3 regions of the Streptomyces sp. ADMS genome follow, and region 2 is predicted to be linked to each of the others. Evidence: predicted binding sites of a transcription regulator. Region 2 holds the regulator's gene; each other region holds the start of a gene.
What was found. Region 2 encodes HrcA, which represses chaperone genes, less so after heat shock. Its sites were predicted from a motif close to TTNGCACTCNGNNNNNCNGAGTGCNAA; they were not measured.

Region 1 (4,414 bases), on a different contig from region 2:
CGGCGACCTTGGAGGTGATGACGTAACCCTCCAGGCCGGCGTTCTCGGCGATCCAGCGCAGCGGCTCGACGGCGGCCTTGCGGACGACCGCGACACCCGTCGCCTCGTCGCCGGTCTTGCCGAGGTTGCCTTCGAGGATCTTCACGGCGTGGACGAGCGCGGAGCCACCACCGGAGACGATGCCCTCCTCGACCGCGGCGCGGGTCGCGGAGATGGCGTCCTCAAGACGGTGCTTCTTCTCCTTCAGCTCCACCTCGGTGGCGGCGCCGACCTTGATCACGCACACGCCGCCGGCCAGCTTCGCGAGGCGCTCCTGGAGCTTCTCGCGGTCCCAGTCGGAGTCGGTGTTCTCGATCTCCGCCTTGATCTGGTTGACGCGGCCGGCCACGGCGCCGCTGTCGCCGCCGCCGTCGACGATGACCGTGTCGTCCTTCGAGATGGTGACGCGGCGGGCGGTACCCAGCACGTCGAGGCCGACCTGGTCGAGCTTGAGGCCGACCTCCTCGGCGATGACCTCGGCGCCGGTGAGCGCGGCCATGTCGCCGAGCATCGCCTTGCGGCGGTCGCCGAAGCCGGGGGCCTTGACCGCGACCGCGTTGAAGGTGCCGCGGATCTTGTTCACGACCAGGGTCGACAGGGCCTCGCCCTCGACGTCCTCGGCGATGATCAGCAGCGGCTTGGAGGAGTTGGTCTGGATGACCTTCTCCAGCAGCGGCAGCAGGTCCTGGATGGAGCCGATCTTGCCCTGGTGGATCAGGATGTACGGGTCGTCGAGGACGGCCTCCATACGCTCCTGGTCGGACACCATGTACGGGGAAAGGTAGCCCTTGTCGAAGGCCATGCCCTCGGTGAAGTCCAGCTCCAGACCGAAGGTGTTGGACTCCTCGACGGTGATGACACCGTCCTTGCCGACCTTGTCCATCGCCTCGGCGATGAGCTCGCCGACCTGCGTGTCCTGCGCGGAGAGCGCGGCCACGGCGGCGATGTCGGACTTCTCCTCGATCGGGCGGGCGGTCGCGAGGAGTTCCTCGGACACAGCCTTGACCGCCGCGTCGATGCCCTTCTTCAGGGCGGCCGGGGAGGCGCCGGCGGCGACGTTCTTCAGGCCCTCGCGGACGAGCGCCTGGGCCAGCACGGTGGCGGTGGTCGTACCGTCACCCGCGATGTCGTTGGTCTTGGTCGCCACCTCCTTCACCAGTTGGGCGCCGAGGTTCTCGTACGGGTCGTCGAGCTCGACCTCGCGGGCGATGGTGACGCCGTCGTTGGTGATGGTGGGAGCGCCGAACTTCTTGTCGATGACGACGTTGCGGCCCTTGGGGCCGATCGTCACCTTGACCGTGTCGGCAAGCTTGTTGACGCCGCGCTCAAGGGCGCGACGGGCGTCCTCGTCGAACTTCAGGATCTTCGCCATAGGAGCGGTTCAGCCCTCTCGGAAAACTTGGGAGAAACGAACGGCGCCCCTGACGCCCGGCTGTTGAAGGTCGCGGGGGCCAGGGGCGCAGTTCACTGCAATGCTGGTAATACCGGGTGAATTACTTCTCGACGATCGCGAGCACGTCGCGAGCCGAGAGGACGAGGTACTCCTCGCCGTTGTACTTCACCTCGGTGCCGCCGTACTTGCTGTACAGCACGATGTCGCCGGTCTTCACGTCGAGCGGCAGGCGCTCGCCGTTCTCGAAGCGCCCCGGGCCAACAGCCAGGACGACGCCCTCCTGGGGCTTCTCCTTGGCGGTGTCCGGGATGACCAGGCCAGAGGCCGTGGTCTGCTCGGCTTCGAGCGGCTGGACCACAATGCGGTCCTCGAGCGGCTTGATGGCAACCTTTGAGCTGGTGGTCGTCACGATCCGACCTCCCCCTTCGGAGATCTCACGGGGTTAACTGTCTGAGGTGGCGACCAGGTGGATCCGTCGTCGCGGGTGCCGGACCTGCCCGTCGCTATTGGCACTCTCCAGGGGGGAGTGCCAGACCTGAGACTATGGCTGCGATTAGCACTCGGTCAAGCGGAGTGCCAATGCCGTCGGCGGTTTCGCGGGGTTTCGTGATCGTGGGTCCAGGTGGCGGGGCCGTGGGTTGGTGTGGACTCCGTTCCTGGGCTCTGCCCCCAGACCCTCCCGTTCGGCCTGAACGGCCTCGTCCTCGAACGCCGGACGGGCTGGGAATGCCGGCCCGGCGCCGAGAAGTCCGAGGCGTCTGCCAAACGGGGCCGAGACGGGCGGGCTTGGCAGGTGGGTGGGTGAGAAAAGGCCTGGTCGGCATCGACCTCGCCTCGCAACCCCCGTACGTCAGAGATAGTCCGTCAGACGGGCCACGCTCAGCCCCTTCTCCTGCACCTCGCGGAGCAGCCTCATCGTCCGCTCGACCTGTGGCGGGCCGACCAGGACGATGTTTCCCGGCCGGAGGCGCTCCCCCTCCGTCCAGAGGACCACCGCCGACAACCCGCAGTCCCCGGCCGCCCTCAGCGTCGTCGTGTCGTACGTGCCGTGGGGCGGGCGGAAGAGGCGCGGGCGGATGCCGAAGCGTTCCCGGAGTTTGTCCTGTTGGCCGCAGATCTCGGCGCGCTGGCCGGCGTAGGGCATGCCTCGCAGTGCCGGGTGGTCCAGGGTGTGGTTCTGGACGTTGGCGCCGACCTCGCGCAGGCGGGCGAAGTGTGCGTAACCGGGGCCCACGACGCTGTCCGTGAGGAACATGCTGACCGGGAGGCGCAGTTCGCGCACCATGTCGACGAACCGGGGGTCGCGTTCGGCGCCGTCGCCGTAAGTGAGGAAGACGACCTTGTCGCGGGTCGGGATGTGGTCGACGACCGGGGGGAGGCCGGGCCCCGCCGTGCGGAGGCGGGGGCGGGGGGACGGGGGCGGGGCCGGCGGCAGGGGGGACGGCAGGCCCCAGCGGCGGTACGCCTGCGTGCCGCCGGCCGGGGACTCGGCGGGTGGCGCCTGTCCGGCCGGGTGGGCTGCCTTCCTGTCCAGGCGGCCGCCGGGGTCCACGGACTGGGCGCAGCCGGTGACCGTTGCCGCCAGGAGCGCGGCGGCGAGTGCGGCGGCGGCGAGTGGACGCGCGGTCACAGGTAGTCCTCCAGTCGGGCCACCGCGTACCCCTTGGAGGTGACGAGTTTCATGAAGCGGCGGACCATGTCGGGCATCGTGCCCTTCCAGTCGCCCTTGCCGCGGAAGTGGCTGAGGACGATGTCGCCGGGGTGGATGTCCCGGTCCCGCTCGCGGTAGTCCCAGCGGTCGGCGAAGACCTCCTCGTTCCACAGCGGGACGTACTTCACACCGCACGATCCGGCGGCGCGCAGGCTGTCCTCGTTGTAGTTGCCGTAGGGCGGGCGGAAGAGGACGGGGCGGGTGCCGTACCGCTTCTCGATCACGTCCTGCATGCCGCAGATCTCGCTCTTCTGTCGCTCGTAGGAGAGGGCGGGCAGGTAGCGGTGGTGGAGGGTGTGGTTGTTGAGTACGACGCCCAGGTCGCGCATCCTCCTGAAGTAGCCGTAGTCCTCCTTGACCAGGTAGTCGCTGAGGAAGGCGGTGTACGGGATCTTCAGTTCGCTCATCATCCGCAGGAACGCCGGGTCCTTCTCGGCGCCGTCGTCGATCGTGAGGAAGACGATTTTGTGGCGGGTGGGGATCGTGGTGAAGACGGGCGGCAGGCCGCGTTTCCTGTGGCCGTCCACCTCGAAGCCCTTGCGGGTGGTGAGTCTCGGTTTGCGGGCGGGGGGCGGCGGTGCGGTCAGCGGGACCTGCGACAGGCCCCAGCGTTTGGCCGCGGCCGCGCGGGCCGCGTGCGCCCGGCCCAGCTTTCGGGCGTATGCGTCGAGGGCGCGGGCCGGGGGTGCGTGGAGGCGCAGTTCCTGGCCGGGGGCAGGGTGGACGTTCTTGGGCGGGGCACCGCCTTCCGCGCAGCCGGAGGCGAGGGCTGCCACGGCGAGCGCCGCGATCCCAGCACGGACCATTGACCGTTTTTTGTAGTTTTGTCCTACTGCTCGCATGGTGCCGGATCTTCCCAGGGCAGGACCGCGGAGCACAGCCGACACCGCCGCCGGAAGCACGCCGTCCACCGGCTGGCCCACAATGGCCCGGTGAACGACCTTGCCTTCGCCGCCCTGCTCACCCCGGAGGGCCACGCCCTCCTCGACGAGGTGCGCGGTACCGATCCGGCCCGTGAACTGACCGTCGCCACCCGGCTGCGCCGCGAGCACCCCGCCGAACTGGTCTCGGCGGCGCTCGGACAGGAGCGGTTGCGGCAGCGGGCGGTGGCGAAGTTCGGTGCCGGGGACGCCGGGCGGATGTTCTTCACGCCCAACGGGGTCGAGCAGTCGACACGGGCGAGCGTGGCCGCGTACCGGGCGGGGCGGTTCAGGGAGTTGGGCGTGACGTCCGTCGCCGACCTGTGCTGCGGGATCGGGGGCGACGCCCTC
Region 2 (4,414 bases):
GGCGCGAGGTGCTGTCGGAGGAGGACCGGCGGGTGGAGCGGGTTCTGCTGGAGCTGCGGCTGCGGGAGGGGGTGCCGTTGTCGCTGCTGAGGGATGCCGGGCTGGCGGCTGCGAGGCGGGCGTTGGGGGAGGGGCTGCTGGAGGCGGAGCCCTATGGGGAGGGGCGGGCGGTGCTGACGTTGCGGGGGCGGTTGCTGGCGGATGCGGTGGTGCGGGATCTGGTGGACTGAGGGGGCGGATCTTCGCGGTTTCCCGCCCTCGCCGCCCCTGACCGTCCCACCCCTGGGGGCCGTGCCCCCAGACCCCCGCTGTCGGCCTGAACGGCCTCGTCCTCAGACGCCGGACGGGCTGGATGGCGCCGTCACGAAGTCGATCAGTTCCTCCACGCGGCCCAGCAGCTCCGGCTCCAGGTCCCTGTACGAACCCACCCTCGCCAGAATCGCCCGCCACACCGCTCCCGTGTTCTCCGGCCACCCCAGCTCCCTGCACACCCCCGTTTTCCAGTCCTGCCCGTGCGGGATCCGGGGCCACCCCGGGATTCCCAGTGAGGCCGGTTTCACCGCCTCCCACACGTCGATGTAGGGATGCCCGACCACCAGCGCGTGTTCGCTCGTCACCGACCGCGCGATCCGGAACTCCTTCGTGCCGGGCACCAGGTGGTCCACCAGGATGCCCAGGCGGGCGTCCGGGCCAGGGGCGAACTCGGTCACGATCGCGGGGAGGTCGTCGATGCCCTCCAGGTACTCGACGACCACGCCCTCGACCCGCAGGTCGTCTCCCCAGACCTTCTCGACCAGTTCGGCGTCGTGACGGCCCTCGACATAGATCCGCCCCGCCCGGGCCACCCGTGCCCGGGCACCGGGAACCGCCACGGAACCGGAAGCGGTACGGGACGGACGTACCGGAGACGCCGTCGGTGACGGTGACCGGGTGGGGCGTACCAGGGTCACCGCCTTGCCCTCCAGCAGGAAGCCGCCCGGCTCCAGCGGGAACACGCGGTGTTTGCCGAAGCGGTCCTCCAGGGTCACCGTGCCCGCCTCGCAGCGGATCACCGCACCGCAGAAGCCCGTACCCGCCTCCTCGACCACCAGGCCCGGGTCCGCGGGGACCTGCGGTACCGGCTTGGGCTTCTTCCACGGCGGGGTCAGGTCCGGAGAGTACTGGCGCATTCGGATGACGATAGGAGAACCCCCGTGCCGTCAGTCCACCGGCCGCCGCGACACGCCGAAACGCGTTGCCAGGGCGTCCCGTTGGGCCCGTACGAACGCCGCGTCCACCACCGCTCCGTGACCGGGTACGTACAGCGCGTCCTCGCCGCCCAGGGCGAGGAGACGGTCCAGGGCCGCCGGCCACTGCGACGGTACGGCGTCGGGGCCCGCCTGGGGTTCGCCCGACTCCTCGACCAGGTCGCCGCAGAAGACGACGGTCGGGTCGCCGGGTACTACGGCCACGAGGTCGCCGCGGGTGTGGCCGGGGCCGATGTCCGCCAGGAGTACCTCCTGGCCCTCGGCCAGGCCGACGGTGCGGGTGCCCCGCACGGCCTCGCGCGGAACGACCAGGGTGTCCGCCGCCTCCGCCGCCGCCCGTATGTCCAGACCGTTGCGTACCGCGTCCGCACGCAACGCCGCGCGCCCCACTTCCCCGAACGCGTTCCCCACGCCCCCGGCCGCCAGCACATGCGCACCCGCGAACGCCGCCGCCCCGAAAACATGATCGAAGTGGGGATGGGTGAGTGCGAGAAAGTCCACACGGCGGCCGGCGAGCACCTGGGCCTCCAGGCGCAGCCTCGCGCCCTCCGCGAGACTCGATCCCGCGTCGATCAGCAGCGCGCCGCCCGCCCCGGCGACCAGCCCCACCGTGCAGTCCCAGACCGGCAGCCGGCGCCTGCCCACCCCGGCCGCCAGGCGCTCCCAGCCCAGGTCGTCCCACCCGGGCTCTTCCCAAGTCACCTTCATACGGCGACGCTAGCCGGAGAGGGCGGAAGGCGGGCCGGAGAGGGCGGAAGGCGGGCCGGAGAGGGCTGCCGCGGACACGACATCGCAGGACAGGTCGGTACACGTCAGGAGGCCGGTGCAGGCCGCCCTTGCCGGGGGTGTACCCGACAGCCGTACACTGGGCCGGGGAACTCTGGCACTCGCACACGAAGAGTGCCAGGGAAGGTCAATGAAGAGCCGAAAGCCATGTAGACCGGTGCGGGAGACCGGGTACCGGGTAGGCACTCAGGGGACGACAGCAGCTGGAGGTGCGCGCGATGCTCAGTGAACGCAGGCTCGAAGTGCTGCGCGCCATCGTCCAGGACTATGTCGGCACCGAGGAGCCGGTCGGGTCCAAGGCGCTCACCGAGCGGCACAACCTCGGGGTCTCGCCGGCGACCGTCCGCAACGACATGGCGGCGCTGGAGGACGAGGGCTTCATCGCCCAGCCGCACACCAGCGCCGGGCGCATCCCGACCGAAAAGGGCTACCGGCTCTTCGTCGACAAGCTCGCCGGTGTCAAGCCGATGACGGCGCCCGAGCGGCGTGCCATCCAGAACTTCCTGGACGGTGCCGTCGATCTCGACGACGTCGTCGGGCGGACCGTTCGGTTGCTCGCCCAGCTGACGCGGCAGGTCGCCGTCGTGCAGTATCCGTCGCTCACCCGGTCGACCGTGCGGCATGTGGAGCTGCTCTCGCTCGCTCCCGCGCGAGTGATGCTCGTGCTGATCACGGACACGGGCCGGGTGGAGCAGCGGATGATCGACTGCCCGGCGCCCTTCGGGGAGACGTCTCTGGCGGATCTACGCGCGCGGCTCAACAGCCGGGTCGCGGGCCGCCGCTTCGCGGACGTGCCGCAGCTCGTGCAGGACCTCCCGGACGTCTTCGAGGCGGAGGACCGGGGTACGGTCGCGACGGTGCTCTCCACCCTCCTGGAGACGCTCGTCGAGGAGGCCGAGGAGCGGCTGATGATCGGCGGAACCGCCAATCTGACCCGCTTCGGACATGACTTTCCCCTCACTATCAGGCCGGTGCTGGAAGCCCTGGAGGAACAGGTCGTACTTCTCAAACTCCTTGGTGAGGCCGGGGATTCGAGCATGACCGTACGAATCGGTCACGAGAACAAATACGAGGGACTCAACTCCACGTCCGTCGTGTCGGTCGGCTACGGTTCGGGCGGCGAGGCAGTGGCCAAGCTCGGCGTGGTCGGACCGACCCGCATGGACTACCCGGGAACGATGGGAGCGGTACGCGCAGTGGCACGGTACGTCGGACAGATCCTGGCGGAGTCGTAAGTGGCCACGGACTACTACGCCGTACTCGGCGTGCGCCGCGACGCGTCCCAGGACGAGATCAAGAAGGCGTTCAGGAGGCTCGCCCGCGAGCTGCACCCGGACGTCAACCCCGATCCGAAGACGCAGGAGCGGTTCAAGGAGATCAACGCCGCGTACGAGGTGTTGTCGGACCCGCAGAAGAAGCAGGTCTACGACCTCGGCGGCGACCCCCTCTCGCAGGCGGGCGGCCAGGGCGCGGGCGGCTTCGGCGCCGGTGGCTTCGGCAACTTCTCGGACATCATGGACGCGTTCTTCGGAACGGCGTCCCAGCGGGGGCCGAGGTCGCGCACGCGGCGCGGCCAGGACGCGATGATCCGGCTCGACATCGAGCTCGATGAAGCTGCCTTCGGGACGACCAAGGACATCCAGGTCGACACGGCCGTGGTGTGCGGCACCTGTAGTGGTGAGGGTGCGGCGCCGGGGACCTCCGCCCAGACCTGCGACATGTGTCGTGGGCGGGGCGAGGTGTCGCAGGTGACCCGGTCCTTCCTGGGCCAGGTCATGACGTCGCGGCCCTGCCCGCAGTGCCAGGGGTTCGGGACCGTCGTTCCGACGCCGTGCCCCGAGTGCGCCGGTGACGGGCGGGTGCGGTCGCGTCGGACGCTGACCGTGAAGATTCCCGCGGGTGTCGACAACGGTACGAGGATCCAGCTCGCCGGTGAGGGTGAGGTGGGGCCCGGTGGTGGTCCCGCCGGTGACCTGTACGTCGAGATCCACGAGCTGCCGCACTCGCAGTTCCAGCGGCGCGGGGACGATCTGCACTGCACGGTGACTCTTCCGATGACGGCGGCTTCGCTGGGTACGAAGGTGCCGCTGGAGACGCTCGACGGGCTGGAGGAGGTCGACATCCGTCCGGGCACACAGTCCGGGCAGTCGATTCCGCTGCACGGGCGGGGGGTCACTCACCTCCGGGGTGGGGGACGCGGTGATCTCATCGTCCACGTCGAGGTCATGACTCCTTCGAAGCTTGATCCTGAGCAGGAGCGGTTGCTGCGGGAGCTGGCGAAGCTGCGGGGGGAGGAACGGCCCACGGGGCAGTTCCAGCCTGGGCAGCAGGGGCTGTTCTCGCGGTTGAAGGACGCGTTCAACGGGCGTTGACGCAGGGCG
Region 3 (4,414 bases), on a different contig from region 2:
GACCTTCGCCCACCCCGCGAGTTGCTCCTCACCGTGGAAACGGGGGACGCGGTCGCTCTGCCCGGCGGAGTCGTGTCCGACGTAGGTGCCCTCGGTGACGATCAGGCCCACACCCGCCGCGGCTCGACGCGAGTAGTACGACGCCACGTCCTCGCCGGGGACGCCACCGGGCGAGTGGGCGCGCGTCATCGGCGCCATCACGATGCGGTTCGGCACGGTCAGGCCGTTGATCGCGAGGGGGCGGGACAGGATCCGGGCCGCGCGGGAGGGCGCTGCGGCGGGAGTGGTGGCCGTGTCGGTCACGTGGGGGGCTCCTCGGCGAGGTGGCGGGTCGACCGCACGTCGAACGACGGTCAAGTGGATGCGGACACAGGTGCGGACACGGGGTGCGTCCACAGGTGTGTGCATGTGCATCAACTGTCACCGGCCGTCCGCGCATTCCGGTGCCCGCGCCCTGCTCGCTGTGATCCCGGCCACTGGCCGGGGACCGGGGAGGATCAGCCGGCCGGCCGCTCCCGAACGCCCGAAGGGCGGCACCCTCCTCGTCAGGAGAAGGGTGCCGCCCTCGGTACGAAGGACGGTGATCAACCAGAGGTCGATCAGAAGTCCATGTCACCGCCCGGCATACCGCCACCGGCGCCGGCGCCGGCGCCGGCCTTCTCCGGCTTGTCGGCGATGACGGCCTCGGTGGTGAGGAAGAGCGCAGCGATCGACGCGGCGTTCTGCAGCGCGGAGCGCGTCACCTTCGCCGGGTCGATGATGCCCTCGGCGATCATGTCGACGTACTCACCGGTCGCGGCGTTGAGGCCGTGACCGACGGGAAGGTTGCGCACCTTCTCGACGATGACGCCGCCCTCAAGACCACCGTTGACGGCGATCTGCTTGAGCGGGGCTTCCAGAGCGAGACGCACGATGTTGGCGCCGGTCGCCTCGTCACCCGTCAGCTCCAGCTTCTCGAAGACCGAGGTGGCCTGGAGCAGGGCCACGCCACCACCGGCGACGATGCCCTCCTCGACGGCCGCCTTCGCGTTGCGAACGGCGTCCTCGATGCGGTGCTTGCGCTCCTTGAGCTCGACCTCGGTCGCGGCACCGGCCTTGATGACCGCGACGCCACCCGCGAGCTTCGCCAGACGCTCCTGGAGCTTCTCGCGGTCGTAGTCCGAGTCCGAGTTCTCGATCTCGGCGCGGATCTGGTTCACGCGGCCCGCGACCTGCTCGGCGGTGCCGGCACCGTCGACGATCGTGGTCTCGTCCTTGGTGATGACGATCTTGCGCGCACGGCCCAGGAGGTCCAGGGAGGTGTTCTCGAGCTTGAGACCGACCTCCTCGGAGATGACCTCGCCACCCGTGAGGATCGCGATGTCGTTCAGCATCGCCTTGCGGCGGTCGCCGAAGCCCGGAGCCTTGACCGCGACGGACTTGAAGGTCCCGCGGATCTTGTTGACGACCAGGGTCGAGAGGGCCTCGCCCTCCACGTCCTCGGCGATGATCAGCAGCGGCTTGCCCGACTGCATGACCTTCTCCAGGAGCGGGAGCAGGTCCTTGACCGAGGAGATCTTGGAGTTGGCGATGAGGATGTAGGGGTCTTCGAGCGACGCCTCCATGCGCTCCATGTCGGTCGCGAAGTACGCCGAGATGTAGCCCTTGTCGAAGCGCATACCCTCGGTGAGCTCAAGCTCCAGACCGAAGGTCTGGGACTCCTCGACGGTGATGACGCCTTCCTTGCCGACCTTGTCCATCGCCTCGGCGATGAGCTCGCCGATCTGGGTGTCGGCGGCGGAGATGGAGGCCGTCGAAGCGATCTGCTCCTTGGTCTCGACCTCCTTGGCCTGGTCGAGCAGCGCACCGGAGACGGCCTCGACGGCCTTCTCGATGCCGCGCTTGAGGGCCATCGGGTTGGCACCCGCGGCCACGTTGCGCAGACCTTCCCGGACCAGCGCCTGGGCCAGGACAGTCGCGGTCGTCGTGCCGTCACCGGCGACGTCGTCCGTCTTCTTCGCGACTTCCTTGACCAGCTCGGCGCCGATCTTCTCGTACGGGTCCTCGAGCTCGATCTCCTTGGCGATGGATACACCATCGTTGGTGATCGTGGGGGCGCCCCACTTCTTCTCGAGGACGACGTTGCGGCCCTTGGGGCCCAGCGTCACCTTGACGGCGTCCGCGAGCTGGTTCATGCCGCGCTCGAGGCCGCGCCGTGCCTCCTCGTCGAACGCGATGATCTTGGCCATGTGAAGTGGTCCTCCCGGACTGGGGTGGATTGCTCCGGACCGCGCTGGCGCCCGCGACGGACGGCCTGCCTGCCCCGATGGTTCCTTGCACCAACGTGGCCTGCGGGCCTCACCGACCCGGTCCTTCGTTATCACTCTCGCCTTCAGAGTGCTAACGCCAATGATTAGCACTCGCCCCTGCCGAGTGCAAGCGGCTCTCGAAGATCCGCAGGTGAACAGGGGGTCGCCTACGGGCCGGTAGGCACGACCCGGGCGCGCCGGAGCCATGCTCTGGGACATGCCCGGGACATGCCGAAGGGCCCGCACCCCGTGAGGTCCCACGAGGTACGAGCCCTTCGAATCCTTCAATGAAGGAAGAAGAACGTCGCTGCGGTGCGCCGGCGCGTTGCTTCAGCTGGTCGCCAGACGGACCATGTCCGCCTGCGGCCCCTTCTGGCCCTGCGAGATCTCGAAATCGACCCGCTGACCTTCCTCGAGGGTGCGGTAGCCGTCCATCTGAATCGCGCTGTAGTGGACGAAAACATCCGCACCACCGTCGACCGCGATGAAGCCGTACCCCTTCTCCGCGTTGAACCACTTGACGGTGCCCTGAGCCATGCCTAACTCCCCTATTACTGGCCCTTGCACGGATCCGCACTTCGCGGATCCGGGTCAGACCTCACCCCCCCAACCGGTGGGAGTGTGCGCCGGAACGCGTCGACCGCGGCCGAATGTATCTGCCCAACTGCCCTCTGCAACAGGTCAATTGGACGAGAAATCCGGGCACACCAGGTCGTGGAATATGCGGAGAATTCACGCGACTTCAGGGCAAGTCGGGCCCCACATAGGGAACAAAAAACGCAAAAGGCCTGCACACTTTGGCTACTTCTCGCTGGGTGCGCGGCAAGAACTCATACGCGTGCGACTCGCGAAGTGGTGCGGGTTCCCCAACTGTACCGCGCTCAACCATAGAGAATTGCCCCCTCCGCTTCTCTCACGGAGGGGGCAATTCGATGAACTCTCGGTAACCGATGTTACCGACGGTTACTACTGGCGGGTATCAACCGCCGGCGACGGCCGGGATGATCGACACGCCCGCACCGTCCGGCGTCGCCGTCTCCAGCCCCTGCTCGAAGCGGACGTCGTCGTCGTTGACGTACACGTTGACGAACCGGCGCAGCTTGCCCTGGTCGTCGAGCACCCGGGCGGCGATCCCCGTGTGGTTCCTCTCCAGGTCGGCGATGACCTCGGCGAGGGTCCCGCCCTCGGCGGTCACCTCGGCCTGCCCGCCGGTGTAGGTGCGCAGGATGGTGGGGATGCGGACGGAAACGCTCATGACTTTCGACCTCCGGTCGGGTGGCGCGCCCCACAGGGGCGCGGGGGGACTGCGCGACCAGCCCCTACCGGCCCGCAGACGAACAACTACCTCTTACGCGAGTCCGGCCTCGTGGAACGAATCGAGGTTGGGACGAATGGTCGCGGTGAGCCCCGTCCCGGCCACCGCGTCCAGCGTCTTGAGGCCGTCCCCGGTGTTCAGCACGACGGTCGTGAGGGCCGGGTCGAGCAGACCGTTCTCGATCAGCTTCTTCGTGACACCCACGGTCACGCCACCGGCCGTCTCCGCGAAAATGCCTTCCGTACGCGCGAGCAGCTTGATCGCGTCGACCACCTGCTCGTCGGTCACGTCCTCCACGGCCCCACCGGTGCGCCGGGCGATGTCCAGCACGTACGGCCCGTCCGCCGGGTTGCCGATCGCCAGCGACTTGGCGATGGTGTCGGGCTTCTGCGGCCGTACGACGTCGTGGCCGGCCTTGTAGGCCACGGACACCGGCGAGCAGCCCTCCGCCTGGGCGCCGAAGATCTTGTACGGCTTGTCCTCGACGAGCCCGAGCTTGATCAGCTCCTGGAGGCCCTTGTCGATCTTCGTGAGCTGCGACCCGGAGGCGATGGGCACGACGAGCTGGTCGGGGAGCTGCCAGCCGAGCTGCTCGCAGATCTCGTACGCCAGGGTCTTGCTGCCCTCCGCGTAGTACGGGCGCAGGTTGACGTTGACGAAGCCCCAGCCCTCGCCGGCCGGGTCGCCGATCAGCTCGGAGCAGAAGCGGTTCACGTCGTCGTAGTTTCCCTCGATGCCGACGAGGTCTCCGCCGTACACCGCGGCCATGACGACCTTGCCCTGCTCCAGGTCGTGCGGGATGAACACGCAG

Region 1: a site for HrcA is predicted at 1,986-2,012, ahead of groES (co-chaperone GroES). Genes of this name have one in related genera too.
Region 3: a site for HrcA is predicted at 2,357-2,383, ahead of groL (chaperonin GroEL). Genes of this name have one in related genera too.

The regions. Positions count from the first base shown of each region.
Region 1 is NZ_JAVFVX010000008.1:106,295-110,708, forward strand. It holds gene groL (chaperonin GroEL) at 1-1,411, opposite strand, end outside; gene groES (co-chaperone GroES) at 1,533-1,841, opposite strand; gene RB628_RS05915 (polysaccharide deacetylase family protein) at 2,283-3,062, opposite strand; gene RB628_RS05920 (polysaccharide deacetylase family protein) at 3,059-3,949, opposite strand; gene RB628_RS05925 (THUMP-like domain-containing protein) at 4,076-4,414, shown strand, end outside.
Region 2 is NZ_JAVFVX010000021.1:55,568-59,981, forward strand. It holds gene hemW (radical SAM family heme chaperone HemW) at 1-230, shown strand, start outside; gene RB628_RS12330 (DUF3097 domain-containing protein) at 333-1,169, opposite strand; gene RB628_RS12335 (MBL fold metallo-hydrolase) at 1,200-1,955, opposite strand; gene hrcA (heat-inducible transcriptional repressor HrcA) at 2,252-3,268, shown strand; gene dnaJ (molecular chaperone DnaJ) at 3,269-4,405, shown strand.
Region 3 is NZ_JAVFVX010000069.1:10,863-15,276, reverse strand. It holds gene RB628_RS26510 (NADH:flavin oxidoreductase) at 1-303, opposite strand, end outside; gene groL (chaperonin GroEL) at 600-2,228, opposite strand; gene RB628_RS26500 (cold-shock protein) at 2,619-2,825, opposite strand; gene RB628_RS26495 (MoaD/ThiS family protein) at 3,268-3,543, opposite strand; gene thrC (threonine synthase) at 3,637-4,414, opposite strand, start outside.